4 regions of the Streptomyces sp. SS1-1 genome follow, and region 2 is predicted to be linked to each of the others. Evidence: riboswitches for the same ligand, from Rfam matches in the RefSeq annotation. Region 2 holds a riboswitch; each other region holds the start of a gene.

Region 1 (7,128 bases), 3.9 Mb from region 2:
AGTTCGATCCCGGTGAAGTCGGGGATTCCCATCAGGACACTCCCATGCGGTCGAGGGTGGCGGACAGGACGGCGACGGCGTCACAGCCCGCGAAGACATGGCCGTCGACGCCGGGGTGGTCCCCGGGCCGCCCGGCGAGGAACACGTGCGCGGCACCGGCCGCCTTCAGCCGTCCGGCGACCTCGGCGGCCTGCTCCTCGTACACGGCGTCGCTGGAGCACAGGCACGCCTCGGTGGCGCCGCTCTCCTCGAAGGTGCCCTCGGTGACGGGCTCGATGCCGCCGGCCTGGAAGAGGTTGGAGGCGAAGGTCAGCCGCGCGGTGTGGGCGGCGGCCGGGCCGAGCGCGGCCAGGTAGATCCGGGGCCGGGCGCCGGTCGCCGCGAGGTGCGCGTCGGAGCGGGCGCGCAGCGCCTCGTACGTCTCGTCGCGCCGCACGCGCGGCAGGCCCCCGGACGGCGGCTCGGGCGCGGGCTCGCGCACCACGGGCTGCTCGGCGAGGTTCGGGAACTCGCTGACGCCGGTGACCGGTTCGCGGCGCTTGGCCAGCTTTCCGGTGCGGGCCTCCCAGGTGGCGGCGAGGTCGTCGCCCAGCCGCCCCGAGCGCAGGGCGGCGGCCTGGCCGCCCGCCCGCTCGATCCGCTGGAAGAACTCCCAGCCCGCGTGGGCCAGTTCGTCCGTGAGCCGCTCCACGTACCAGGAGCCGCCCGCCGGGTCGATGACCCGGGCCAGGTGGGACTCCTCGATGAGGATGGTCGAGGTGTTGCGGGCGATGCGCCGCGCGAACGCGTCGGGCAGGCCCAGCGCGTGGTCGAAGGGCAGCACCGTCACCGAGTCGGCGCCGCCGACACCGGCCGCGAGCGTGGCGACCGTGGTGCGCAGCATGTTCACCCACGGGTCGCGGCGCGTCATCATCACCGGCGAGGTGACGGCGTGCTGCACCTGGGCGGAGGTCGCCCCGGACACCTCGGTCACCCGGGCCCACAGGCGGCGCGCCGCCCGCAGCTTGGCGATGGTGAGGAACTGGTCGGCGGTGGCCGCGTAGCGGAACTCCAGCTGCGCGGCGGCCTGTTCGACCGTCAGCCCGGCCTCGGTCAGCTCCCGCAGATACGCCACACCGGTCGCCAGGGAGGCGCCGAGCTCCTGCGCGGCCGAGCCGCCGGCCTCGTGGTACGGCAGCGCGTCCACGGTCAGGGCCCTGAGCCCGGGGTACTCCTCGGCGCACCGCCGGGCCAGCGCGGCGGCCGGCGCGAACGGCAGGGACGTGCCGGTGCGGGCCTCGTGGCCGAGCGGGTCGGCGCCGAGGTTGCCGCGCGCCGCGTCCTTCGCGACGCCACGCTCGTCGTACAGGGCGAGCAGGGCGTGCGCGGCGGCCTCCGTGTCGGCGCCCGCGTCCAGGACGACCGGGGCGAGGTCGAGGTAGACGCCGTCGAGGGCGCCGCGGAGGGAGGAGACCGGGATGCCGGCCTCGCCGAGGACCAGCCAGAGCGAGGTGACGCCGTTCTCCAGGTCCGCCAGCACCACGCCGTCCGCGGCCGTGGTGTGCCGCTGCCGTACGTCCCAGCCGCCGGCCGTGTTGCCCTCGGGGCGACCGCCCCGGACGAACGGGGCGAAGCCGGGCAAGCCGGGGTCGGGCGCGGCGTCACGCGCGGTGTACAGGGGGCGGGAGCGCATCCCGTCCTCGAGTGCGGTGGACAGGGCGTCCTCGGCAGCCGTACCCGACACATCCTTGCCCGCCTTGCGCAGCACACCTTCCACCAGGTGTCGCCACTGCTCATGGGTTGCGTCAGGGAACTCGGCGGCCAGCGAGAGCCCGTCGTCAGGCAGGACCGTCATGCTCGGATGCTAGGTCAGATCGCCAAAGGAGCAGCAGGGGGCACGGCTGTGACCTTGCCCTCTTCCAGATTGTGACCTGCGTCTCCGCGCCCTTGCGAGGCCCGCTCGAGCACGCCGAACGGGCGTCCGCGCACCCCGACTTGATAGCCTCGCCGAGCTGGTCGCGCCCCTTCTCCGGGGCCAGGGAATCCGGTGCGAATCCGGAACTGACGCGCAGCGGTGAGGGGGACGGGCGGGGCAGGCACGCCACTGGGAGACCGGGAAGGCGCCCCGCCGGGACGAACCCGAGTCCGAAGACCTGCCGGCACCTCCGCGCCCCCGGGCGGGGAGGACGTCCACAGGCCGGCTCCGCGTACGAGCCCCGACCCGAAGGCAGCCATGCCCGTGCTCCCGCCCCCGCCCCAGCCGTCGTCCGAGCCGCCGCCCGCGGACCGGCGTCCCCCGGCCGCGCCCTGCCGGGTCGTGCTCTGCCGGGACTGCTGCTGCGGCAGCCCGAAGGTGACCGGTGTCGACCACGAGCGCCAGACCGCCCGGCTGAGGGAGAGCGTTCCGGTGCGTGTCTCCGACTGCCTCGACGTCTGCGACCACGCCAATGTGGTCGTCGTCCAGCCCTCCGCCGCGGCACGGGCGGCGGGCGCCCGCCCGGTCTGGCTCGGCCTCGTCAACGACCCCGACGCCACCGAGGACGTCATCGCCTGGGTCCGGGCGGGCGGCCCCGGCGTCGCCCCCTGCCCCGAGATCCTCGGCCTCCACGCCTTCCCGCCGCCCTCGTCCCGCGCCTCCGGAAAGGGCTGACCGTCCGCGCGCCGCGTGGAGGGCTCAGGCCCGCCCCTGCGGGTACGGGTTCAGGCCTCGCTCTTGCGGCGGCGTGAAGCGGCCGAGCGGGGCGGGGTCGCCCGCATGTGGTCGCGCACCGGCCGCAGCAGGCCGGCGAGCGTCCTGACGTCGTCGGCCGAGAGCGGCGCGAACAGCAGCCCGCTGACCACCTCGATGTGCCCCGGCAGCACCTTCGCGAGCAGCTCGCGCCCGGCGTCGGTGAGGGTCACGGTGATGCTGCGCTCGTCGTCCGGTGAGGGGGCGCGGACGACCAGGCCCTCCCTCTCCAGCAGACCCACCTGGTACGTCAGGCCGCTGCGGCTGTAGACGACGCCGTCGGCCAGGTCGGTCATGCGGTGACTGCCCGTGGGCGCGTCCCCGAGCCGGGCCAGCAGCTGGAACTGCACGTAACTGAGCCCGCCGCTCTCCCGCAACTGCTGCTCGACAGCGTGCCGCAGCAGGCTGGTCACCTCGATGAGGTCGAAGTAGGTGCCGAGCTGCACGGGGTCGAGTGACGGCGGCGAATCAGGCATGGCCGGAGTCTACTGCTCACCCTCACTTGCTTCGAATTCGAAGCAGGTGTAGCGTCGACGCCAGTTACTTCGAATTCGAAGCAACCTTCACGATCGAAGATCACGACGAAGGTGAGAACCGTGATGAAGGCAGTGCGTTTCCACGAGTACGGCGAGCCCGGCGTCCTGCGCCACGAGGACGTGGAGCAGCCCGTCCCCGGCCCCGGCCAGGCCCGCGTCCGCGTCGCCGCGACCTCCTTCAACCCCGTCGACGCCAACATCCGCGCCGGCTTCATGCGCGGCCCCATCCCGGTGGAGCTGCCCCACACCCCCGGCATCGACGTCGCCGGCACGGTCGACGCGCTGGGCGAGGGGGTGGACGGCCTCACGGTCGGCGACGAGGTCGTCGGCTTCCTGCCGATGGACGGCGCCGGAGCCGCCGCCGAGTACGTCCTCGCACCGGCGGACGTCCTCGCGCCGGCACCGAAGAGCGTCCCCCTGGCGGACGCCGCCGCCCTTCCGGTCGTGGGCCTCACCGCGTACCAGGCCCTGTTCGACCACGGCGGGCTGACGGCCGGGCAACGCGTCCTGATCAACGGGGCGGGCGGCGCCGTCGGCGGCTACGCGGTACAGCTGGCGAAGAACGCCGGCGCCCACGTCATCGCCACGGCCGGCCCGCGCAGCGCCGAGGCGGTCGCCTCCGCGGGCGCCGACGAGATCGTCGACCACACCATCACCGGCGTCACCTCGGCGGTGACGGAACCGGTCGACCTCGCGCTCAACCTCGCCCCGGTCGAACCGGCCGACCTGGCGGCGCTGGTCACCCTGGTCCGCCCCGGCGGGGCCCTCGTCAACACCACCGTGTGGATGCCCGCACCGGGCGACGAGGAGCGCGGTGTGCGGGGCGTCGACCTGTTCGTCCGCAGCGACACCGGACAGCTGGAGCGCCTGGCCGGGATGATCGACCGAGGCGAGCTGCGCGTGGACGTCGCCGAGCGGGTGCCGCTGGCCGGGCTGCCGAACCTGCACGCACGGGCCGCCGAGGGCGCGGTGCACGGCAAGGTCGTCGTCGTCACCTCCACCGCGTGACGCCGGCCGGCCTCCACACCTTCACGGCACCCTCGCACCACGCCCCCATGGACGGTTGAACATCGAACAGGTGGTCACGGAAGATCGGACGGACCCGTCCGCCCGACCGCGAGGTGACGCCCGGCCATGTTCACCACCCGTCCCACCCTCCAGGGCACCTTCGGCATGGTGTCCTCCACCCACTGGCTGGCCTCGCAGTCCGCGATGGCGGTCCTGGAGCGCGGCGGCAACGCCTACGACGCCGCCGTGGCGGGCGCGTTCGTCCTGCACGTCGTCGAACCGCACCTGAACGGGCCGGCCGGCGAGGTGCCCATCCTCCTCGCCCCGGCGGGCGGCGAGGTGCGGGTGCTGTGCGGCCAGGGCGTCGCCCCCGCGGGCGCGACCGTCACCCACTACCGGGGCCTCGGCCTGGACCTCGTCCCCGGCACCGGCCCGCTGGCCGCCGCCGTCCCCGGCGCCTTCGACGCCTGGATGGTCCTGCTCCGCGACCACGGCACGCTCGCGCCCGCCGACGTCCTGCAGTACGCCATCCACTACGCCGAACACGGGCACGCGCCCGTGGAGCGCGTCGGCGAGACGGTCGAGACCGTGCGGGAGCTGTTCGAGACCGAGTGGACCTCCTCCGCCGAGGTGTACCTGCCGGACGGCGAGCCGCCCCGCCCCGGCACGCTCTTCCGCAACCCGGCGCTCGCCGCCACCTGGAAACGCCTCCTCGACGAGATCGCCGGCGCCGGCGACCGCGTCGCGCTGATCGAGGCGGCGCGCGAGGTGTGGCGTACCGGGTTCATCGCCGAGGCACTGGTCCGGCAGGCGCACCGGCCCACCCTCGACACCAGCGGCGAACGCCACACCGGCACCCTCACCGCCGCCGACCTCGCCGCCTGGTCCGCGACCTACGAGGCGCCGGCGACGTACGACTGGAACGGCTGGACCCTGTGCAAGGCCGGGCCCTGGACGCAGGGCCCGGTCCTCCTCCAGCAGCTCGCCCTGCTCCCGGACGAGCTGCCCCCGTACGGGTCCGCCGACTACGTCCACCTGCTGATCGAGAACTGCAAGCTGGCCATGGCCGACCGGGAGGCCTGGTACGGCGACGCCGCCGAGGTGCCGCTCGCCGACCTGCTGTCCGACGCGTACAACGCCGAACGGCGCCGGCTGGTAGGCGACACGGCCTCCTTCGAACTGCGCCCCGGCAGCCCCGGCGGCCGCACGCCAAGGCTCGGCGCCCACGCGCGGGGCGCCGCCGTCGCCACACCCGGCAACGTGCCTGGCGCGGGGGAGCCGACGGTCGCCACGTCGCCCCTGTCCCCGGTGCCGGCCGAACCCGAGGTGGCCGCCGACGGCACCACACGCGGCGACACCTGCCACCTCGACGTCGTCGACCGGTGGGGCAACATGGTGGCGGCCACCCCGAGCGGCGGCTGGCTCCAGTCGAACCCCGTCGTGCCCGAACTCGGCTTCCCGCTCGGGACACGCCTGCAGATGACCTGGCTGGAGGAGGGCCTGCCGAGCTCCCTGACCCCAGGCCGGCGCCCCCGCACCACGCTCACCCCCAGCATCGCGCTGCGCGACGGCGTGCCCGTGCTGGCCTTCGGTACCCCTGGTGGCGACCAGCAGGACCAGTGGCAGCTGCACTTCTTCCTCGCCGTCGCCCTGCGCGGCCCGGTCCGCGGCGGCCCCGACCTCCAGGGCGCGATCGACGCCCCGAACTGGCACAACGACAGCTTCCCCGGATCGTTCCACCCGCGCGGCAGCCGGCCCGGGAGCGTCACCGTGGAGGCCCGCACCGACCCCGCGGTGGTCGACGGGCTGCGGCGGCGCGGCCACGACGTCACGGTCGGCGACGCCTGGTCGGAGGGCCGCCTGTGCGCGGTCGCCCGCGACCCCGCGACCGGCGTCCTGTCGGCCGCGGCGAACCCGCGCGGCATGCAGGGGTACGCCGTCGGACGCTGACGGACCACGGATGATCTCCGCCCCGCGAGTTCACCGGGAGGCCGTCCGCAGGTCACCCGGCGGGCGGGCGTTGTCAGTGCCGCGTGTTTCCATGGACGGGTGATCGAAGACAACGAAACCATCGAAGAGTTTCTCGCCCGGCACAGCACCGACGTGGAGGACGCCGTCCGCAAGGCGGCGGCCGCCGAGATCATGCCCCGTTTCCGCCGGCTCGCCGACCACGAGGTCGACCGCAAGAGCGGGCCGCACGACCTGGTGACCGACGCCGACCGGCTCGCCGAGCGGTACCTCACGGACGCCCTCGGCGCCCTCCTGCCCGGCTCGGTCGTCGTCGGCGAGGAGGCGGTGCACGCCGACCCGTCCGTGTACGAGGCGATCCGCGGCGACGCCCCGGTGTGGATCGTCGACCCCGTCGACGGAACCCGCCAGTTCGTGCACGGCGACACCGGCTTCTGCACCCTGGTCGCCCTCGCCGTACGCGGCGAGGTGCTCGCCTCCTGGACGTACGCGCCCGCCCTCGACCGGCTGGCCACCGCCGTCCGCGGCCGGGGCGCCTTCCTCGACGGCGAGCGGCTGCGCGCCGGGTCCCCGGACCCCGCCCGCGACCTGCGGGTCGCCACCTCCCACCCCGACTTCACCACCGACGAGCAGAAGCGGTCCCTCCTCGGACTGTGGACCGACGGCGTCGCCCCGCGCCCGTGCGGATCGGCGGGCCTGGAGTATCTTGCGGTCGCCCGGGGCGACTTGGACGCCGTCGCCTTCGGATGGGAGGCGGCCTGGGACCACGCGGCCGGACTGCTGCTCGTACAGGAGGCGGGCGGCGCCCACCTGAGCCACACGGGCGAGCCGTTCCGTATCACCGGGGGCAACGCCCTGCCGTTCACGGCGGCCCGCGACGAGGCCACCGCCCGGCGGGTCGCGGGACTC
Region 2 (7,128 bases):
TCCTGGACCACACCTGGCACGGGCCGGTCTTCGTGAGGGCGCTCAAGCACGAACTCACCCAGAACTACGACTACGTCCTGATCGACAGCCGCACCGGACTGAGCGACGTCTCCGACGTCTGCACGGTGCTGCTGCCGGACGCCCTGGTCGTCGCGTTCACTCCGAGCAGCCAGGGCATGGACGGCGCCCACGCGGTGGCGCAGAAGATCGACACCCTCTACGGCTATCGCGGGATCCGCATCATCCCGGTCCCCATGCGGGTGGAGGACGCCAACGGTGAGGCCGACCGTCTGGAGGCGGCGCGGGAGCAGATGCGGGCGAAGTTCGCCGACATCGTCCGCCGCCACTGCACGCTGGACGCCCAGGAGTACTGGGGCAAGGTCGAGATCCCCTACCGGCCCTTCTACGCCTACGAGGAACTGCTGGCACCGTTCCGGGACGCCCCCGGCCGCCCCACGTCGATGCTCGCCGCCTGCGAACGGCTGACGGAGGTCATCTCCGACGGCGAGGTCACCGCGCTGCCCCCCATGGACGACGCGGAGCGCAAACGCGTCCTCGCCCTGTACAAGCGGCCCAGACCGCTGGAGGACACCGAGGTACGGGTGAGCTTCGTCCCCGAGGACCGCACCTGGGCCGACTGGATCGAGTTCACCCTCAAGTCCGTGGGCTTCCGTGTGCAGTTGCTGCCGCAGGGCACCCCGGCCGCGGCGGAGCGGGCCGGGACCGGCCGGGCGGCGGGACCGTCCACGCGGAGCCTCGCCGTCCTGTCCCACGCCTACCGCAAGTTCATGGCCGCACGGGGCGGGCGGGACATGGCCGACAGCCTCGAACAGGCCGAGAACCCGCGCGGCCCGGTCGCCGTCCGGGTGGACGACGTACGGCTGAGCGCCCCGTTCTCCGATCGCACGGCCGCCGACCTCACCCGGTGCGGCGCCGACGAGGACGCCGCCCGGCAGGTTCTGCTGAACGCCGTGGAGGCCCCGACACAGCCGCTGTTCAGCCCGGTCACGGCGAGCGACGGCGGTCCGCGCTTTCCCGGGGCCGAGCCCGCCGTGCAGTCCCTGCCGATCCGCAACCCGTCCTTCACCGGGCGCGAGCGTCTGCTGGAGCACTTGCGCGACCGGCTGCGGGCCGGCAACGGCACCGTGCTGCTGCGCGGCATGGGCGGCGTCGGCAAGACGATGCTCGCCCTGGAGTTCGCCCACCGTTACAAGGGCGACTACGACGTCGTCTGGCACATCCAGGCGGACCAGCGGAACCTCGCCGTCGAGCAGTACGCCCAGCTGGCCGGCCCGCTCGGCGTCGGCGAGCGCAAGAACCCGACGGCCACGGCGACCGTCGTCAAGGAGGCGCTCGGCCTGGGCCGGCCCTACAGCCGCTGGCTGCTGATCCTCGACAACGTCGAGCATGTGAGCGACCTGTCCGACCTGCTGGTGAGCGGCAAGTCCGGTCACATCCTGGTCACCAGCCAGCGGGCCGAGGGCTGGGAGCGGTACGCCGAGATCACCGACGTCGGCGTGTTCGAACGCGAGGAGAGCGTGGCGCACCTCAAGCGCAGGCTCACCGAGTGCAGCACCGAGGAGGCCGACGAAGTGGCGGCGGCCCTCGGCGACCTGCCGCTCGCGGTGGAGCACGCGGCCGCCGTGCTCAGGGAGACGGGTCTGCAGACCCAGGAGTACGTCAAGCTCCTGGAACGCCAGCCGGCGGTCGACGCGCAGGGCCCGAGCCCCGAGGACCGGCTGCTCGACGTCTCCAAGACGTGGCGCGTGGCGATCGAGCAGCTCTACGAGAGCTTCCCGCCGGCCGTGCAACTCCTGAAGCTGGCGGCTTGGTTCAGCCCCGGGCCCATCTCCCTCGATCTCCTGCAGAGCACCCAGATCGCCCAGGCCCTGTCGGGCCGGGCATCTGAAGGCTTCCGGCCGCGCCCCTTGGACGGCACGGAGATGATCGCGCGGGCCTTCCAGGAGCTGAGCCGCCTCTCGCTGGCCACGGTGGACCGCAAGTCCCGCAGTCTCCAGGTGCACCGGCTGGTGCAGATGTCGGTGCGTTCCAACATGACGGAGGAGGAGCAGGAGACCATGCGGGACGCCGTGTTCCGCACGCTGGTGGCCGCCCGCCCCGAACAGGACGACCCCGAGGACCACAACACCTGGGAGCGCTACCGCATCATCTGGCCGCACCTCGGAACCAAGTGGGCCCTGACGACACCGGACTACGGCATCCGCAAGCTGATCGTCGACCGCGTGCGCCAGCTGCGCCGCCGCGGCGAGCTCAAGCAGGCCTACGAACTCAGCACGCGGGTCCACGAGGGATGGGTGGAGCACAGCGGCGAAGAGGATCGATGGGTGCTGCACATGGGCTTCCAGATCGGCAACGTCCTCCGCGCACAGGGCCGTTATCAGGAAGCCCTGGACATGGACATGGACGTCCTGCGCCGCCAGGAGGCGGTCCTGGACAGCCCGGACGACCTCCACATCCTCATGACCTCGGGCGGTGTGGCCGCCGACCTGCGGGGGCTGGGCCGCTACAGCGAGGCCGCGGAACGCGACCGCCGGAACTACGAGCGGCTCTTCGAACTGTTCGGTGAGGACCACCCGCGCAGCCTCGTGGCGGCCAACAACTACGCCGTCTGCCTGCGGGTGCTGGGGCAGTACGCGGACGCCCTGCGGCTGGACCGCAAGACGATGGAGATGCGGAAGAAGATCCTCGGTTCCGAGCACGCGTACACCCGGGAATCGACGATCAGCCACGCCCGCGATCTCCTGGACTGCGGTGACTACGCGGGCGCGGAGCACCAGTTGCGGCGTACCTACCAGAGCTGTCTCGACAACCGGCAGTTCGGGCCGTCCTCCCCCACCACGGTCAACGCCGGCAAGGCCCTGGCGGGCGCGCTGCGCCGGCTGGGGCGGGCGCAGGAGGCGGAGGAGCTGACCCGTGCGGTGCTCGCCGCCCTCCCCGCCGAGGAGGGGTCGGCGTCACCCAACCGGCTGCTGCTCCAGCTGGGGCTGGCCGGCGCGCTGGGCGCCCAGGGCCGTACCGAGGAGGCCCTCGAACTGGCCCGCCGGGTCCTGGACGACTGCCGTCGCTTCTTCCACGACCAGCACCCCTACACCGCGGCCTGCTACGCGAACCTGGCCGTGCTCCTCTGCTCGGCGAACGAGGCGGCCTCCTCCCTGGCGCACGCCGAGCAGGCGGCGCGGGCCTTCGCCGAGATCTTCGACGACGACCACCCGTTCACCCTGATGTGCGGGATGAACGTGGCCAACGCCCAGGCGGCGCTGGGTCAGCGGGAGATCGCCCGCGCGACCTACGAGTCGGTGCTGGACCGGATCCGTGATGTCCTCGACGACGACCAGCACCCCGCTCCCCTGGTCTGCGCCGCCAACCTCGCGGTGGTGCTGAACGAGCTGGGGGAGACCGAGGCCGCCGAGCGACTGCGCGAGGAGGTGCTGGGCGCCCTCACCGCCCGGCTCGGCGCCGACCATCCCCGCGCCCTGGCGCTGCGCGAGTGGAGGCGATCGGGCTGGGAGTTCGACCCCGAGCCGATCTGAGGCGCAGTGTGATCGGATTCTCGATCCCCCCGGCCGCGGTGCCGGGATCGGGACGTGCCGCGCAGGTCCCACACCCGTGAGGCCGAGGTGGTGACCACCCGGCCGACGGCCGTGCGCGGGGCCGAGGCCGACCGGGCACCCCCCAGCCACCTCACCACCCCGCCCTACCCCCGGGTACAGTGTCCCGGTCGTCATCACTCACCCGTTCAGGGGAAAGCCGGTGCAATTCCGGCGCTGACCCGCAACCGTGATCCGGTCCCCGCGTCCCGCCCCCCGTGGCGGGCGAGTCCGAGGCCGGTGAGCCGGACCGCCCTGGACGGACGTGACCGGCTCACGTGTCCCGGCAGCCTGCCGGAGCACGGCACCGTCGAGGTATACGGAGCCGAGCCGCCCGGGGGGGTCCTCCCGTGCTGTCCGGCTCCCCACAGGGAGAGGGCACCCGCCGATCATGAACGTCCGCCGCAGCGCAGCGGCCCTGGCCGCCACCGTCGTGCTCGGCGCGGCCGCGCCCGCCATGGCCGCCGACTCACCGTCCCCGTCGCCGTCGGCGTCCCTCCCCGAGGGGCTGTACGGCACCACCGACCCGACGTACGACGGGGTCTGGCGCCAGTCCCTCGCGCTGCTCGCCCAGCACACCGCGAAGGTGCGGCCCGCCGCGTCCGCCGTGGACTGGCTGACCGGGCAGCAGTGCGCGAACGGGGCGTTCGCCGCCTACCGCGCCGACACCGCCAAGGCGTGCGACGCCAAGGTGATGGTCGACAGCAACAGCACCGCCGCCGCCGTGCAGGCCCTGACGGCCCTCGGCGGTCACGACGACGTCACCGGCAAGGCCGTCACCTGGCTGAAGTCCGTGCAGAACAAGGACGGCGGCTGGGGCTACACCCCGGGCGGCGCCAGCGACACCAACTCGACGTCGGTCGTCGTCGGCGCGCTGGCCGCCGCCGGCGAGAAGCCGGCCGAGGTGACCAGGGACGGCAAGTCGCCGTACGACGCCCTGCTCTCCCTCGCGCTGCCCTGCGAGGGCGACGACGCGGGCGCGTTCGCCTACCAGCCGGACAAGAAGGGCAGGCTGGCCGCCAACGCCGACGCCACCGCGGCCGGGGTGATCGGCGCGCTCGGCAAGGGGCTCGTCACGAGCGCCGGCGAGAAGGCCGACGCCACCTGCGCGAAGGCCGGCTCCCCCGAGCAGGCCGCCGCCAACGGCGCCGCCTATCTGACGCGGGTCCTCGCGAAGGACGGGCACCTGGTCTCCGCTCTGCCCGGCGCCGACGACCAGCCGGACTACGGCAACACGGCCGACGCGGTCGTCGCGCTCGCCGCGCAGGGCGGGGCCGGGGCCGCCGCGAAGCCCCTGAAGTGGCTGGAGGGCAACGCCGCCGCGTGGGCCGCGCAGAACGGCCCCGCCGCCTACGCCCAGCTGATCTTCGCCGCGCACGCCACCGGCACCGACCCGCGCGCCTTCGGCGGCACCGACCTGGTCGCGAAGCTGAACGCGACCGGCCCGGCCCCGCAGAAGGCGGCCGCGAAGAGCGCGGACACCCAGGAGGACAAGGACGACGACAGCCCGTTCGGCGTCTGGTGGTACATCGGTGTCTTCCTCGTCGTCGGCGTCGGCATCGGCTTCCTGCTGAGCCACCGCACCAAGGGCGGGCGGGCGTGATCCGGCGCGCCCTCGCGGTCCTGCTGGCCGCGCTGGTCCTCACGGCCGGCGCGGCCCAGGCCGCCCAGGCCGCCGGGTACCGCTACTGGTCGTTCTGGGACCGTGACGGCGACTCCTGGTCGTACGCCACCCTCGGCCCCTCGCTGTCCCGCCCCGACGACGGCGATGTCCAGGGGTTCCGCTTCGCCGTGAGCGAGGACTCGAAGGACGCCACGCGGCCCCGGGGCGCGGCCGAGTTCTCGGTGATCTGCGCCCGTACGCCCGCGCGGGACGGCAAGAAGCGCGTCGCGCTCGTCCTGGACTTCGGTACGGCCGCCGACGCCCCGTCGGGCGAGCGGCCGCCTGCCCGGCGCACCGTCTGCGCGCGGGTCGACCCGGACGCCACGACCGCGGACGCCCTGGCGGCCGTCGCCGGTCCGCTGCGGTACGACTCCAACGCCCTGCTGTGCGCGATCGACGGCTACCCGCGCAAGGGCTGCGGGGAGCAGGTCGCGCAGGGCGAGAAGCCGGCGGGCACCGGGAGCACGGCGGCCACCGAGCCGGACGACGACCCGGAGGGCGGTGCGTCGGTCGGTCTCGTCGCCGGTGTGGCGGCGGTCGTGGTCCTCGCGAGCGCGGCCGTCTGGCAGGCACGACGGCGGCGCGGCTGATGGCAGGGGGGCGCGGCGGTACGCGGAGCGGGGGTGGCCCGGAGGGGGCGGTCGCCCCCTCCCCGGCCGTGCCCGACGCTGGGCGGGCCGTTCGCGACCCCCTGCACCCCGGCGCCTGGTGGGTGTGGGCGCTGGCGCTGGGCACCGCGGCGACCCGCACCACCAATCCGCTGCTGCTCGCCCTGCTCACCGCGACGTCCGCCTATGTGGTGGCGAGCTGCCGCCCGGACGCCCCCTGGGCCCGTTCCTACGGCGCCTTCGTCAAGCTCGCCCTCGCCGTCCTCGTGATCCGGCTGTTCTTCGCGGTGGCCCTCGGCTCCCCCATCCCCGGCACCCATGTGCTCGTCACCCTGCCCGAGGTGGCCCTGCCCGACTGGGCGCAGGGCATCCGGCTGGGCGGCCGGGTCACCGCCGAGACCCTGGTCAGGGCCCTGTACGAGGGTCTGAAGCTGGCCACGCTGCTCATCTGCGTGGGCGCGGCGAACTCCCTCGCCAACCCGGCGCGGCTGCTGAAGTCCCTGCCGGGCGCCCTGTACGAGATGGGGGTCGCGGTGGTCGTGGCCCTGACGTACGCCCCTCATCTGATCGCCGACATGCAGCGTCTGCGGGCCGCCCGGCGGCTGCGCGGGCGGCCCGACCGGGGGCTGCGCGGCCTGGTCCAGGTCGGGTTGCCGGTGCTGGAGGGCGCGCTGGAGCGTTCGGTCGCGCTGGCCGCCGCGATGGACGCGCGCGGCTACGGCCGCACCGCCGACGTCCCCGTCCGGGTGCGGCGTACGACCGCCGCGCTCACCCTGGGCGGGCTGCTCGGCGTGTGCGCGGGCACGTACGGGCTGCTGACCGCGGCGGGCGGCACCTACGGGCTGCCGGTGCTGCTGGCCGGTCTGGCGGCGGCGCTGGCGGGGCTGCGGCTGGGCGGGCGCCGCTCCCCGCGCACCCGGTACCGGCCCGACCGCTGGGGGCCGCGCGCCTGGCTGGTCGCCGGGTCCGGCGCGGCCGTCGCCGCTCTGCTGACCCTGGCGGCGAGCCGTGAGCCGGGGGCCCTGAACCCGGGTGTGGTGCCGCTGGTGGCGCCCGCCCTTCCGCTGTGGCCGGCGGCGGCCGTCCTGATCGGGCTGCTCCCGGCGTTCGTCAGCCCCGCACCGAGGAAGCCCGCACCGAGGAAGCCGGCGCCGCGCGGTGCCGCCGCCCGCGAGGAGTCGTCGTGATCCGCTTCGAGAACGTCTCCGTGACCTACGACGGGGCCGCCGCGCCCACCGTGGACGGCGTG
Region 3 (7,128 bases), 2.7 Mb from region 2:
CGAACGACATGTGCATGGTCTCGTCGCGGAACACCCAGTTGGTGCCGGTCGCCAGGCCGTGCAGCAGGCCCCGGCTGCGGAACCAGTAGACGTAGGCGAAGGCGCCGTAGAAGAACAGGCCCTCGATGCAGGCCGCGAAGCAGATCAGGTTGAGCAGGAAGCGCCGGCGGTCGGCCTGTGACTCCAGGCGGTCCAGCTTCTCGACCGAGTCCATCCAGCGGAAGCAGAACTCGGCCTTCTCACGGATCGACGGGATGTTCTCCACCGCCGCGAACGCCGCCGCCCGGTCCTCCGGATCGGGGAGGTAGGTGTCGAGCAGCGTCAGATAGAACTGGACGTGCACGGCCTCCTCGAACAGCTGGCGCGAGAGGTACAGCCGCGCCTCGGGGGAGTTGATGTGCTTGTACAGCGTCAGCACCAGGTTGTTCGCGACGATCGAGTCACCGGTCGCGAAGAACGCCACCAGCCGTCCGATCAGGTGCTGTTCGGCCGGGGTCAGCTTCGCGAGGTCGGCCACGTCCGAGTGGAGGTCGACCTCCTCCACGGTCCAGGTGTTCTTGATGGCGTCCCGGTAGCGCTCGTAGAAGTCCGGGTAGCGCATGGGGCGCAGGGTCAGCTCGAAGCCGGGGTCGAGAAGGTTCTGGGTACGGGACATCACTGGCAGGCCTCGCAGGACTCGGGGTTCTCAAGGGAGCAGGCGACCGCGTCGGGGTCGGTGACCTGCTGGACGGGGACGGTGGCGCGGGCGGCACGGGCGATCCGGGTCGCCGGGCGCGAGCGCAGGTAGTACGTCGTCTTCAGCCCCTGCTTCCAGGCGTACGCGTACATCGAGGAGAGCTTGCCGATGGTCGGCGTCTCCAGGAACAGGTTCAGGGACTGCGACTGGTCGAGGAACGGGGTGCGGGCCGCCGCCATGTCGATCAGGCCGCGCTGCGGGATCTCCCAGGCCGTGCGGTACAGCGCCCGTACGTCCGCCGGGATCCAGGCGAAGTCCTGCACCGAGCCGTTGGCCTCGCGCAGTGCCTCGCGGGTGCGGGCGTCCCACACGCCGAGCCGCTTCAGCTCCTCCACCAGGTAGGAGTTGACCTGGAGGAACTCGCCGGACAGCGTCTCGCGCTTGAACAGGTTGGAGACCTGCGGCTCGATGCACTCGTAGACACCGGCGATGGACGCGATCGTGGCGGTGGGCGCGATCGCCAGCAGCAGCGAGTTGCGCAGCCCGGTCGTGGCGATCCGCTCGCGCAGCGCGGCCCAGCGCTCGGGCCAGGCCGGCTCGACGTCGTAGTGGTCGGGGTGCAGCACACCCCGCGCGGTCCGCGTCCTCTCCCAGGCCGGCACCGGGCCCTCGCGCTCGGCGAGGCCGGCGGACGCCTCGTACGCGGCGAGCATGATCCGCTCGGCGATCCGGGTGGACAGCGCCTTGGCCTCGGCGGAGTCGAAGGGCAGCCGCAGCTGGAAGAAGACGTCCTGCAGGCCCATCGCGCCCAGGCCCACCGGACGCCACCGGGCGTTGGAACGGCCGGCCTGCTCGGTCGGGTAGAAGTTGATGTCCACGACCCGGTCGAGGAACGTGACGGCCGTGCGGACCGTCTCGTCCAGGCGCTCCCAGTCGATGTCGCCGTCCCGCACGAACGCGCCCAGGTTGACCGAGCCCAGGTTGCAGACCGCCGTCTCCCCGTCGTCCGTGACCTCCAGGATCTCGGTGCACAGGTTGGAGGAGTGCACGACGTGGCCGGGCAGGGCGGTCTGGTTGGCGGTGCGGTTGGCGGCGTCCTTGAAGGTCATCCAGCCGTTGCCGGTCTGCGCGAGGGTGCGCATCATGCGGCCGTACAGCTCCCGGGCCGGGAGGGTCTTGCGGGCCAGCCCCTCGCGCTCCGCCGCGCGGTAGGCGGCGTCGAACTCCTCGCCCCACAGGTCGACCAGTTCGGGCACGTCGGCGGGGGAGAACAGGCTCCACGTCCCGTCGGCCTCGACCCGGCGCATGAACTCGTCCGGCACCCAGTGCGCGAGGTTCAGATTGTGCGTACGGCGGGCGTCCTCACCGGTGTTGTCCCGCAGCTCCAGGAACTCCTCGATGTCGGAGTGCCAGGTCTCCAGGTAGACCGCGGCGGCGCCCTTGCGCCGGCCGCCCTGGTTCACGGCCGCCACGGAGGCGTCCAGTGTCTTCAGGAACGGCACGATGCCGTTGGAGTGCCCGTTGGTGCCCCGGATCAGCGAACCCCGGGCGCGGACGCGGGAGTACGACAGACCGATGCCGCCCGCGTGCTTGGAGAGGCGCGCGACCTGGTGGTACCGGTCGTAGATCGAGTCCAGTTCGTCCTTGGGGGAGTCCAGGAGGTAGCAGGACGACATCTGGGGGTGCCGGGTGCCGGAGTTGAAGAGCGTGGGGGAGGACGGCAGGTACTCCAGGCGGCTCATCAGCCGGTAGAGCGCGGCGACCTCGTCCACCGCCCCCGCGCTGTCGTCCGCGGCGAGACCGGCGGCGACCCGCAGCAGGAAGTGCTGGGGCGTCTCGATGACCTTGCGGGTGTGCGGGTGCCGCAGCAGATAGCGGCTGTGCAGGGTGCGCAGCCCGAAGTAGCCGAACCGGTCGTCGGCGGCGGGGTCGACGAGCGCGTCGAGCCGGGCGGCGTGCGTGCGGGCGAACGCGGCGGTCCGGTCGGCGATCAGGCCCTCGCGGTGGCCGGTCGCGACGGACCCGGTGAAGGTCGTGACGCCCTGCGAGGCCGCCTCGGCGGCGATGGAGAGGGTGAGCAGCCGCGCGGCCAGCCTGCTGTACGCGGGGTCCTCGGAGATGAGCCCGGCCGCCGCCTCGGTGGCGAGCTCGCGCAACTCCGTCTCGTCGGCCCGGGCGGACCGGCCGCGCAGCGCGGCGGCGGCGACCCGGCCGGGGTCGGCGTCGGGGAGGTCGGCGGTCAGCTCGGTCAGGGTCCGCAGCAGCGCGGCACCGGGACCGTCGTTCTCCGGTTGGGCCGCCGCTGAGGCCGGTTCGGCTGGCGCGATCGTCACGTGAGGCTCTCCCTCGCTCGGCACAGGGCCTTGCGGAGGGCAGGGGGCAGCTCACGAGCGCACGGGGCGTCGCGTCCACCGGCCCATTCCACGAGGCCCGGACGTCGGAGCGCACCGGCCGGGTGGCCGGGACGCACTGTCGGCAGGTCCTCGGACTGACGAAGCGCATGAGACATGCACAAGTACACCGTTGCGGGACAGTTCCGGATTCGCACCGGATTCCCCTGCGGCGACAGCGAGCATGAGCATACATCTTGTGCTCGCCTGCCGCGCCACCCCTAGATGTTGTGGCGTACTGGTGTCAGAGCGTCAACTCGTAGGTCACGAGCGTGAGGTCGAGGAGCTCCGGCAGCGGGTTCCAGTCCCGCTCCCGCGTACGGACGAAGCCCAGCCGCTCGTAGAGGCGGTGGGCGCTGTGCATGGTGGGCTGGGAGGAGAGGACCACGCGCACACAGCCCGCCGTGGCGCGGGCGCGGTCGACGCAGGCGCGCACGAGCGCCTCGCCGGCGCCCCGGCCCCGGGCCGCGCGGTCGACGGCGAGCATACGGATCTCCGCCTCGCCGGGGCCCGCCAGATCGGCCATCGGGCCGCCCTCGGGGACGAAGGTCACACCGCCGAGGAGGCGGCCGTGCTCGACGGCCACGAGCACCTGCGCGGCCGCCGCGCGCTTGGCCACGTCCTTCAGCTCGCCGAGGTAGGCGTCGTCCTCGCCGAAGTCGAGGAAGCCGTCCTGGAGGTAGGCCTGTGCGGTGATCTCGCCCAGAGGGCCGTACTCGCCGGGGTCCGCCGGCCGGATCACGATGTCCATACCGCCGAGTGTGCCGTACGCACGCAGCGGCGGGCCGCCGGATCTCTCCGACGGCCCGCCGCTCACGGGTGGTTCAGTGGGACGAGCCCGCCGTGGCCGGCGGCAGTTCCACCTGGACGCCGGGGTCGCCCGCGTCCGCCGTGTAGTCCTCCGGCTTCGTCTCGTCGACGCCGTCCGGGGCCTTCGCGGCCTTCAGGACGAACGTCAGGACGACGGTGACCAGCACGTTGAGCACGAACGCCGTCAGACCGATGTAGCCGATCTCACCGATGCCCGGGATCTCCTTGGAGGAGCCGCCGAAGTGCTTCTGCGCCGGGGTCGCCACCCCGTACGCGGCGAGCGTGCCGTAGACCATGCCGACCGCCCAGCCGGCCAGCAGGGCCCAGCGGTGGAACCAGCGGGTGAACAGGCCGCCGACCAGGGCCGGGAAGGTCTGCAGGATCCAGATTCCGCCCAGCAGCTGGAAGTTGATGGCGACCGTCTTGTCCATGGTGAGGACGAAGACCAGCGCGCCCACCTTCACCAGCAGCGACACCAGCTTGGAGACCTTGGTCTCCTGGGCGGGCGTGGCGTCCGGCTTGATGAAGTCCTTGTAGATGTTGCGGGTGAACAGGTTCGCCGCCGCGATGGACATGATCGCCGCCGGCACCAGCGCGCCGATGCCGATGGCCGCGAAGGCCACGCCCGCGAACCAGGCCGGGAACATGTCCTCGAACAGCTGCGGGATCGCCAGCTGCCCGTTCTGCACCTTGATCCCGGCCGCGATCGCCATGAAGCCCAGCAGGGCCAGCAGGCCCAGCATCAGGGAGTACAGCGGCAGGATCGTGGTGTTGCGCCGGATCACCTCACGGCTGCGCGAGGACAGCGTCGCGGTGATCGAGTGCGGGTACATGAACAGCGCGAGCGCGGAGCCCAGCGCCAGCGTGGCGTACGTCCACTGGGTCGCGTCGCCCGGGGTGAGCGCCCCGCGCGGGGCACCCGTCTTCGGGTTCGGCTCCGCGAAGGCGTCGCCCGCCTTGGCGAAGATCTCGTCGAAGCCGCCGAGCTTGATCGGGATGTAGATGATCGCCACCGCGATGACGATGTAGATCAGCGTGTCCTTCACGAAGGCGATCAGCGCGGGGGCGCGCAGTCCCGACGAGTAGGTGTACGCCGCCAGCACGCCGAAGGCGATGAGCAGCGGCAGGTCCTTGACGAACCAGTTGGTGCTCTCGCCGCCGCCGACGCCCATCACGTCCAGGACGGCCTGGATGCCGACCAGCTGGAGCGCGATGTAGGGCATCGTCGCCAGGATGCCGGTGACCGCCACGGCCAGCGACAGGCTCTTGGAGCCGAACCGTCCGCGCACGAAGTCCGAGGTCGTCACATAGCCGTGCTTGTGCGACACCGACCACAGCCGCGGCAGGAACGTGAAGATCAGCGGGTAGACCAGGATGGTGTACGGCACCGCGAAGAAGCCCGCCGCGCCGGCCGCGTAGATCGCCGCCGGGACCGCCACGAAGGTGTACGCGGTGTACAGGTCGCCGCCGAGCAGGAACCAGGTCACCCAGGTGCCGAACGACCGGCCGCCCAGGCCCCATTCGTCGAGGCTGTGCTCGTTGTCGGCCTTGCGCCAGCGCGCGGCCAGGAACCCCATGACCGTGACGGCCAGGAAGAAGAAGATGAAGACGCCGAGCGCGACGCCGTTCACGCCGTCGTTCATTCCGCCGCACCGCCCTTCCGCGGGGCGCGGGCGCGCTGGTCACGCTGCCACAGCTTGTACGCCGTCATGGTCAGCAGCGTCGAGAGCAGCACCCACAGCATCTGGTACCAGTAGAAGAAGGGGATGCCGATGAACTCCGGGTCGGTCTTGGCGTACGAACCCACCCACAGCATCGCCACGAAGGGCGCGGCCAGGCAGAGGCCGATGACCACCCGGGTCGGCGTCACCACGCCTCTGTTCACTTCTGGGGCATCTGACATCTGACGGCTCCGTCCCCTTGTTGATCGCCTGTGAAATGCCCGGGCAATCTAGGTGACGGCGCGACCGCAGCGGAAGGCCTCGGTCACGGTTCGGATGTGGAGGAATCGTGTACGCGCCACAGGGCGGCTGAGCAGCGGCGTTGACGCCTCAGTCCTGCGGCCGCTTCAGTCGCGCGACGAACTTGTACCGGTCGCCGCGGTAGACCGAGCGCACCCACTCCACCGGCTGTCCGGTGCGGTCCAGGGAGTGCCGGGACAGCATGAGCATCGGCAGGCCCACGTCGGTGCCGAGCAGGCCGGCCTCGCGGGGGGTGGCCAGGGAGGTCTCGATGGTCTCCTCGGCCTCGGCGAGGTGCACGTCGTAGACCTCGGCGAGGGCGGTGTACAGCGAGGTGTACTTGACCAGCGACCGGCGCAGGGCGGGGAAGCGCTTGGCCGACAGATGCGTGGTCTCGATGGCCATCGGCTCGCCGTTCGCCATGCGCAGCCGCTCGATGCGCAGCACCCGGCCGCCGGCCGTGATGTCGAGCAGGCCGGCCAGGCGGTCGTCGGCGGTGATGTACCCGATGTCCAGCAACTGGGAGGTCGGCTCCAGGCCCTGGGCGCGCATGTCCTCGGTGTACGAGGTGAGTTGCAGCGCCTGCGACACCTTCGGCTTGGCGACGAACGTGCCCTTGCCCTGGATGCGCTCCAGCCGGCCCTCGACGACGAGTTCCTGCAGGGCCTGGCGCACGGTCGTGCGCGAGGTGTCGAACTCGGCGGCGAGCGTGCGCTCGGGCGGCACCGGGGTGCCGGGCGCCTGGGTCTCCGTCATGTCGAGGAGGTGCTTCTTCAGGCGGTAGTACTTGGGCACGCGGGCGGTACGGACGGGGACGCCGCTCTCGTTCTCCGCACTGCTGACGTCGGTGCTCATGCTCCGCCTTCCCGGCTCCGGCTGCGGCTCACATCGTGGCACGCGCGCGTGGGGCCTGTCCCCGTACGCTCCGTGATCTGTTCTGTATACCGTCGCCGCGCCGTTTGGTCTAGTCCACAGAATGCAGTGGTATAGCGACTGATGGCGGCTGTGAATCGCCTTTTCGAGGGTTTCTTACTTAAAGGTTCCTGCATATGTAGGTCGCATAACGGCTGGTCGGAGCGTATTCCACCACCCTTGACACCCCTTCTGGTCTGGTCCAAGCTCCGGGTACTGGTCTACACCATTGGTCCAGGTCCCGGCCCATCGCTAGTGCGGGGAGGCAGGGGGGTTTGTGGCATCCCTGAGGAGGGTGGCGTGAAGCGCAGGCTGATATCCGCGATCGGTGTCGCGGGCATGATGATCTCCCTGGCGGCGTGCGGGGGCGACAACGGCG
Region 4 (7,128 bases), 520 kb from region 2:
GCATGTTCTCGGCCAACTCCTCGGTGCCGTACGCCGCGTAGGGGGCGACCCGGACGGGTCCGCCGAGGGCCGCGGCCATGTAGTGGATCAGTGGGAGTTCGGGCACCAGGGTCGAGACGGCCGTCGCGTGGACGGCGTGGGTGTGCACGACGGCGCGGGCGTCGGTGGCGGCGTAGACGGCGAGGTGCATGGGCAGTTCGCTGGTCGGCACCAGGGTGCCCAGCACCTGCCGGCCGTTGAGGGCGACGCCCGTGACGTCCTGGGCGGTGAGCCGGTCGTACGGCACGCCGGACGGCGTGACCAGCACCGTGTCCCCCACCCGCACCGAGACGTTCCCGGACGTGCCGACCACGAGTCCGTCGGCGACGGTCCGGCGGGCCGTGGCGACCAGGGCCTCCCAGGCCGCCGCCTCCTCGGGCCGCACCGTGCGCCGGTTCGGGACGTCGCCGTCCCCCTGCTCCCACCGTTCGTCAGCCATGCGGCGATCCTGCCAGGCGCGGTGCGCGAAGTCGCCGGTGGATGGGGGCACTTCAGGGCGGAGGGGCGACCTCCGGGAGGGTGCATACCCCGACATACCGTCCGCTCCGGCCGCTTGGCCTGAGATCGATCGGAGTTCAACGATCTTCCGATAATCTCCGGGTGATTTGCCGCACACGCCACCATTCCGGGGGGAACCATGGCCCGTGCCCGCAAACCGTCCCGACTCGCCGTGTCCTGCGCGGCCGTGCTCGCGCTCACCGCCACCGCCGTCGCCGTCCCCGTCTCAGGAGCACCGGCCCCGCCCGCTGCCGCCGCCGCCGCCGGAAAGCCCCGAGGTCATGACGTCTCGTCGCACCAGAAGGACGTCGACTGGGCGGACAGCCGGGCGCGGGGCGCGCGGTTCGTCTACGTCAAGGCGACCGAGTCGCACACCTACCGCAACCCCTACTACGCCCGGCAGTACGACGGCGCCCGCGCCGCCGGCCTGGTGCGCGGCGCCTACCACTTCGCCCTGCCCGACCGGTCCTCGGGCCGTGCGCAGGCGGCGTTCTTCGTACGCAACGGCGGCGGCTGGCGGCCGGACGGCTGGACCCTGCCGCCCGCGCTCGACATCGAGTACAACCCGTACGGCTCGCACAAGTGCTACGGGCTGCCCAAGGCGGCGATGACCGCCTGGATCGGGGCGTTCAGCGACGAGGTGCGCCGGCTGACCGGCCGCCGCCCGGTGATCTACACCACCGCCCACTGGTGGAACACCTGCACCGGCGCCTCCCGCGCCTTCGCCGACCACCCGCTCTGGGTGGCCCGCTACGATGTCCCGGACCCCGGAACGTTGCCGTCCGGATGGCGCGCCTGGACCCTCTGGCAGTACGACAACGGCGGCGGCCTGCCGGGTGACCAGAATCTCTTCAACGGGTCCCTGACCCAGCTCAGGTCGTTCGCCCGCGGCGGCTGAACCGCGCCGCGCCCCGGCCGCGCCCCGGCCCCGCCCGGGCACCGCGGACGGGGGCCTTCCGTTCATAGGGGAAACCCTCCCTGCCGGACACCGCGCGGCCCGCCCCAGTTCACCTTCCGTTCACTCAGGTTTCCTACGTTCATCGAGCCAATGACCTCGAACGATTGCCTGGGTAAATGGAAAACTTCTCGCTGATCCTCGCGATCGTGGTGGTAACCGCGCTCGCGTTCGATTTCACGAACGGTTTTCACGACACCGCCAACGCGATGGCCACGACCATCTCGACCGGTGCGCTCAAGCCCAAGGTCGCGGTGGCCATGTCCGCCGTGCTCAACCTTGTAGGCGCTTTCCTCTCGGTGGAGGTCGCCAACACGATCTCCAAGGGTCTCGTCGACGAGACCGGCATCCGTCCCGAGGTCATCTTCGCCGCCCTGGTCGGCGCGATCCTCTGGAACCTCGTCACCTGGCTGGTGGGCCTGCCCTCCAGCTCGTCGCACGCCCTGATGGGCGGCCTGATCGGCGCCACCATCGCCTCGGCCGGCGTCGGCGCCGTCCACGGCGACGTGCTCGTCACGAAGGTCCTGCTCCCGGCCCTCGCCGCCCCGATCGTCGCGGGCGTCGCGGCCCTGCTGGCCACGCGGCTCACGTACACCCTCGGCAAGAAGGCGGACGGCGAGGCCGCGAAGAAGGGCTACCGCGCCGGCCAGATCGCCTCCGCGGGCCTCGTCTCCCTCGCCCACGGCACCAACGACGCCCAGAAGACCATGGGCATCATCACCCTCGCCCTGATCGCGGGCGGCGCCCTCGCCCCCGCCTCGGACCCGCCCACCTGGGTCATCCTCTCCGCCGGCCTGGCCATCGCGCTCGGCACCTACCTCGGCGGCTGGCGGATCATCCGCACCATGGGCAAGGGCCTCACCGACCTCCAGCCGCAGCAGGGCTTCGCCGCCCAGACCAGCGCCGCGACGGTCATCCTGGCCTCCTCCCACCTCGGCTTCTCCCTGTCCACCACGCACTCCGTGTCCGGTTCCGTGATGGGCGCCGGTCTCGGCCGCAAGGGCGGTGTGGTCCGCTGGTCCACGGCCACCCGGATGTTCGTCGCCTGGGCCCTGACCCTGCCGGCCGCCGCGCTGGTCGCGGCGCTCGCCGAGTACGTGACGGGCCTCGGCACCTGGGGCACCGCCGCCGTCGCGGTCTTCCTGATCGCCTCCAGCTTCGCGATCTGGCGGATCTCCCGCCGCGAGGTCGTCGACCACACCAACGTCACCGGCGACGAGGACGAGCCCGCCGGTGTGGTCACCACCGCCATCGCCGTCGTGACCCCGCCTCCCACGGGCACGGTGACCGACGACCTCTCCGTCACCCTCCCGGCACCGGCCCCCGGACCCGAGCCCACCAGGGCCGCGGTCTGACCCCCGGTCACCCCTCCCGGCAACACAAGGAAGCAGCATGAAGATCGACTGGGCGGCCCTCGGCTCCGTCTTCGGTGTCAGTCTCGTCGTCACGGTGGTCCTGGTGGCCCTGTTCACCCTCGGCATCGCGGGCCTCTCGCGCCGCGAACGGGCGGTCGCGCAGGGCGACTCGGCGGCGCTCGCGGTCACCGGCGCCTACGCGTGCTTCGCGGCGTGCACGGCGGCCGTGGCGTACGGCATCTACCTCATCGTGGCCTGACGTACGACGCGTGACTCCTGAGGTGCGTGACGGGACACCGTCGCGCACCTTCGGTGTGTGTGGGCCTGCGCACACTCTCCCGTCGCAGGTCACAGGCAAGTTGACGGCCGTCGCGACCCGTGGTGGACTTCCCAGGCCATGTACGGCGGCAGAAGAGGAAGCCGGTGCGAATCCGGCGCGGTCCCGCCACTGTCACCGGGGTAGTGACCCCCGGGAGCCAGGAACTCTCGCCGCCGGTCTCGTCGAACCAGGGCGTGGACACCCTGAGTGAGGACATCACGCGATGCTCGCCTGCCGATCGTCACGCAGTAGCAGTACCGGACCCCTGTCCGACGCCACCACCGGCTGAACCCCATGCGTGCCGAACGCGTCTTCGCGTACGGCGCCGCCGCCGGACTCCTCGGTGACCTGCTGCTCGGCGATCCACGCCGTGGGCATCCGGTCGCCGCGTTCGGACGTGCCGCGGGCGCCGTGGAACGGGTGTTGTGGCGCGACCACCGCGCCTGGGGTGTGCTCCACACCGCCGTGTGCGCCGGTGGCGCCGTGGCGGCCGCCGCGCTCGGCGCACGCGCCGTGCGCCCCTCCCCCGCCGCCTCCGTCGCCCTGACCGGCGCCGTCACCTGGGCCGTCGTCGGCGGCACCTCGCTGGCCCGGGAGGCCCGGGCGATCGGACGTGCCCTGGAGTCCGGGGACGTGGAGGCCGCGCGGGCGCGGCTGCCGCATCTGTGCGGCCGGGACCCGCAGGCGCTGGACGCCGACGGGATCGCGCGGGCCGTCGTGGAGTCCGTCGCGGAGAACACCTCGGACGCCGTGGTCGGCGCCCTCGTATGGGGGGCCGTCGCCGGGGTGCCGGGCCTCGCGGGGTTCCGGGCCGTCAACACGCTCGACGCGATGGTCGGGCACCGCTCCCCCAAGTACCGCCGCTACGGCTGGGCTTCGGCCCGTCTCGACGACGTCGCCGGCTGGCCGGGGGCCCGGCTGACCGCCGTACTGGCCGCCGTCGCCGGGGGCGACCCCCAGGGGGCCGTACGGGCGTGGCGGGCGGACGCGCACCGGCATCCCAGCCCCAACGCGGGCCCCGTGGAGGCGTCGTTCGCGGGCGCGCTCGGGGTGCGGCTCGGCGGGACGCTGTCGTACGGCGGGCGGGTGGAGCACCGGCCCGTGCTCAACGGGGCTGCCGGACGGGCCGTCGAGGTCGCCGACATCGAGCGGGCCGTGCGGCTGTCGCAGCGGGTCGGCGTGCTCGCCCTCGGGGTGTGCGCCGGGGCGCGGCTCCTGCTCGGGCGGCGCGCGGCGCGGGGACGTGCCGCGTGAAGGGCGGGCTGCTCGTCGCCGGTACGACCTCCGACGCGGGCAAGAGCGTCGTCACCGCCGGGATCTGCCGCTGGCTGGTCCGGCAGGGCGTGAAGGTCGCGCCGTTCAAGGCGCAGAACATGTCGCTGAACTCGTTCGTCACCCGCGAGGGCGCGGAGATCGGGCGGGCGCAGGCCATGCAGGCGCAGGCGTGCCGGATCGAGCCGACCGCGCACATGAACCCCGTCCTGCTGAAGCCGGGCGGGGACCGCAGCAGCCAGGTGGTGCTGCTGGGCCGGCCGGTCGGCGAGCTGAGCGCGCGCGGCTACCACGGCGGACGGCAGGAGCGGTTGCTCGGCACCGTGCTGGACTCCCTCGCCGAACTACGGGCCTCGTACGACGCGGTGATCTGCGAGGGCGCCGGTTCGCCCGCCGAGATCAACCTGCGGCGCACGGACATCGTGAACATGGGGATCGCGCGCGGTGCCCGGCTGCCGGTGCTGGTCGTGGGCGACATCGACCGGGGCGGAGTCTTCGCCTCGTTCTTCGGGACGGTGGCGCTGCTGGCGCGCGAGGACCAGGAGCTGGTCGCCGGGTTCCTCGTGAACAAGTTCCGCGGCGACGTCTCGCTCCTCGAACCCGGCCTGGACATGCTGCACGGCCTCACCGGGCGGCGGACGTACGGCGTGCTGCCGTTCCGGCACGGTCTCGGCATCGACGAGGAGGACGGCCTGCGGGTGTCGCTGCGCGGGGCGGTGCGCGAGTCCGAGGTGGCCGCCCCGGCCGGCGAGGACGTGCTGCGCGTCGCCGTGTGCGCGGTGCCGCTGATGTCCAACTTCACGGACGTCGACGCGCTCGCCGCCGAACCGGGCGTCGTCGTGCGGTTCGTGGACCGGCCGGAGGAGCTGGCCGACGCCGATCTGGTGGTGGTGCCCGGCACCCGCGGCACCGTGAAGGCGCTGCGCTGGCTGCGCGAGCGGGGGCTGGCACAGGCCCTGGTGCGGCGGGCCGCCGAGGGCCGTCCGGTCCTCGGGATCTGCGGCGGCTTCCAGGTCCTCGGCGAGCACATCGAGGACGACGTCGAGAGCCGCGCCGGTCATGTCGACGGCCTCGGCCTGCTGCCCGTGCGGGTGCGGTTCGCCCGCGAGAAGACCCTGACCCGGCCGTGCGGTGAGGCGCTCGGCGAGCGGGTCGAGGGCTACGAGATCCATCACGGGGTCGCCGAGGTCCTGGCGGGTGAACCCTTCCTGGACGGCTGCCGGGTCGGCCAGACCTGGGGCACCCACTGGCACGGCTCGCTGGAGTCGGACGCCTTCCGGCGCGCCTTCCTGCGGGAGGTGGCGGCCGCCGCGGGCCGCCGCTTCGTACCGGCGCCCGGCACCTCGTTCGCCGCGCTGCGGGAGGAGCAACTCGACCGGCTCGGCGACCTCATCGAACAGCACGCGGACACGGACGCGCTGTGGCGGCTCATCGAGTCGGGCGCGCCGCGAGGACTGCCCTTCATCCCCCCGGGAGCGCCCGCATGAGCACAGTGTTGTTGTTGTCGACCGCCGACACGGACCTGCTGGCGGCACGCGCCGGCGAGGCCGCGTACCGGATCGGCAACCCGACCCGCCTGGACGTCGCGTCCGAGCTGCCCGCGCTGATCGAGGGCGCCGACATCGCCGTCGTACGGCTGCTGGGCGGGAAGCGGGCCTGGGAGGACGGGCTCGCCGCGCTGAAGGCGTCGGGGGTGCCGACGGTGCTGCTGGGCGGCGAGTCCGTGCCGGACGCGGAGCTGATGGCCGAGTCGTCGGTGCCGGCCGGCGTGGTCGCGGAGGCGCTGAAGTACCTGGTGGCGGGCGGCCCCGCCAACCTCACCGAACTGGCCCGGTTCCTGTCGGACACCGTGCTGCTGACGGGCGAGGGCTTCGTGGAGCCGCGCCCGATGCCGGAGTACGGCGTGCACGGCTCCCGTGCGTGGGTGGACGGCCGGCCGACGGTGGGCGTGCTTTTCTACCGGGCCCATCACCTCAGCGGCAACACCGCGTTCGTGGACACGCTGTGCGACGCGATCGAGGCCCGGGGCGCCAACGCGCTGCCCGTGTACTGCGGTTCGCTGCGCGGCGCGGACGCCGGGCTGTACGAGATCCTGGGCCGGGCCGACGCCCTGGTCGCGACCGTCCTCGCGGCGGGCGGCACGCACGCCTCGCAGGCGTCCGCGGGCGGCGACGAGGAGGCGTGGGACGTCGGCAGGCTGGCCGAGCTGGACGTGCCCGTCCTGCAGGGGCTGTGCCTGACGTCCTCGCGGGCCGTCTGGGAGGAGTCCGACGCGGCCCTGTCCCCGATGGACGCGGCGATGCAGGTGGCGATCCCCGAGTTCGACGGGCGCCTGGTCACCGTGCCGTTCTCGTTCAAGGAGCAGGGCCCGGACGACGTGCCGGTGTACGTGGCCGACCCGGAGCGGGCGGCGCGGGTCGCCGGGATCGCCGTCCGGCACGCCCGGCTGCGGCACACGCCGAACGCCGACAAGAAGCTGGCGCTGGTCTTCACCGCCTACCCGACCAAGCACTCCCGGGTCGGCAACGCGGTCGGCCTGGACACGCCCGCCTCGGCGGTCCGCGTGCTCGACGCGCTGTCCGAGGCCGGCTACGCGCTCACCGAATACCCCGACAACGGCGACGAGTTGATCCACCGGCTCATCGAGGCCGGCGGCCACGACGTGGAGTGGCTGACCGAGGAGCAGCTGG

The links. A riboswitch is a leader RNA that binds a small molecule or an ion and turns the genes downstream of it on or off. The one in region 2 is predicted to bind cobalamin.
Region 1: it holds a riboswitch for cobalamin, as region 2 does, so the genes downstream of both, F8R89_RS28630 (hypothetical protein) here and F8R89_RS10800 (prenyltransferase/squalene oxidase repeat-containing protein) in region 2, are expected to answer to the same signal.
Region 3: it holds a riboswitch for cobalamin, as region 2 does, so the genes downstream of both, F8R89_RS23465 (ribonucleoside-diphosphate reductase subunit alpha) here and F8R89_RS10800 (prenyltransferase/squalene oxidase repeat-containing protein) in region 2, are expected to answer to the same signal.
Region 4: it holds a riboswitch for cobalamin, as region 2 does, so the genes downstream of both, F8R89_RS08410 (cobalamin biosynthesis protein) here and F8R89_RS10800 (prenyltransferase/squalene oxidase repeat-containing protein) in region 2, are expected to answer to the same signal.

What each region holds. Positions count from the first base shown of each region.
Region 1 is NZ_WBXN01000004.1:5,956,787-5,963,914, forward strand. Features, by position in the region: gene scpA (methylmalonyl-CoA mutase) at 1-32, opposite strand, end outside; gene F8R89_RS28625 (methylmalonyl-CoA mutase family protein) at 32-1,834, opposite strand; cobalamin riboswitch at 1,976-2,155, shown strand; gene F8R89_RS28630 (hypothetical protein) at 2,213-2,629, shown strand; gene F8R89_RS28635 (MarR family winged helix-turn-helix transcriptional regulator) at 2,680-3,183, opposite strand; gene F8R89_RS28640 (NADP-dependent oxidoreductase) at 3,307-4,251, shown strand; gene F8R89_RS28645 (gamma-glutamyltransferase family protein) at 4,378-6,201, shown strand; gene F8R89_RS28650 (inositol monophosphatase family protein) at 6,301-7,128, shown strand, end outside.
Region 2 is NZ_WBXN01000004.1:2,105,051-2,112,178, forward strand. Features, by position in the region: gene fxsT (FxSxx-COOH system tetratricopeptide repeat protein) at 1-3,551, shown strand, start outside; cobalamin riboswitch at 3,720-3,882, shown strand; gene F8R89_RS10800 (prenyltransferase/squalene oxidase repeat-containing protein) at 4,000-5,211, shown strand; gene F8R89_RS10805 (SCO2322 family protein) at 5,208-5,861, shown strand; gene F8R89_RS10810 (energy-coupling factor transporter transmembrane component T) at 5,861-7,066, shown strand; gene F8R89_RS10815 (ABC transporter ATP-binding protein) at 7,063-7,128, shown strand, end outside.
Region 3 is NZ_WBXN01000004.1:4,785,754-4,792,881, forward strand. Features, by position in the region: gene F8R89_RS23460 (ribonucleotide-diphosphate reductase subunit beta) at 1-655, opposite strand, end outside; gene F8R89_RS23465 (ribonucleoside-diphosphate reductase subunit alpha) at 655-3,009, opposite strand; cobalamin riboswitch at 3,133-3,265, opposite strand; gene F8R89_RS23470 (GNAT family N-acetyltransferase) at 3,311-3,817, opposite strand; gene mctP (monocarboxylate uptake permease MctP) at 3,891-5,519, opposite strand; gene F8R89_RS23480 (DUF3311 domain-containing protein) at 5,516-5,779, opposite strand; gene F8R89_RS23485 (GntR family transcriptional regulator) at 5,928-6,692, opposite strand; gene F8R89_RS23490 (extracellular solute-binding protein) at 7,050-7,128, shown strand, end outside.
Region 4 is NZ_WBXN01000004.1:1,580,603-1,587,730, forward strand. Features, by position in the region: gene F8R89_RS08390 (class II aldolase/adducin family protein) at 1-478, opposite strand, end outside; gene F8R89_RS08395 (lysozyme) at 677-1,435, shown strand; gene F8R89_RS08400 (inorganic phosphate transporter) at 1,612-2,847, shown strand; gene F8R89_RS08405 (hypothetical protein) at 2,885-3,106, shown strand; cobalamin riboswitch at 3,202-3,354, shown strand; gene F8R89_RS08410 (cobalamin biosynthesis protein) at 3,461-4,420, shown strand; gene F8R89_RS08415 (cobyric acid synthase) at 4,417-5,925, shown strand; gene cobN (cobaltochelatase subunit CobN) at 5,922-7,128, shown strand, end outside.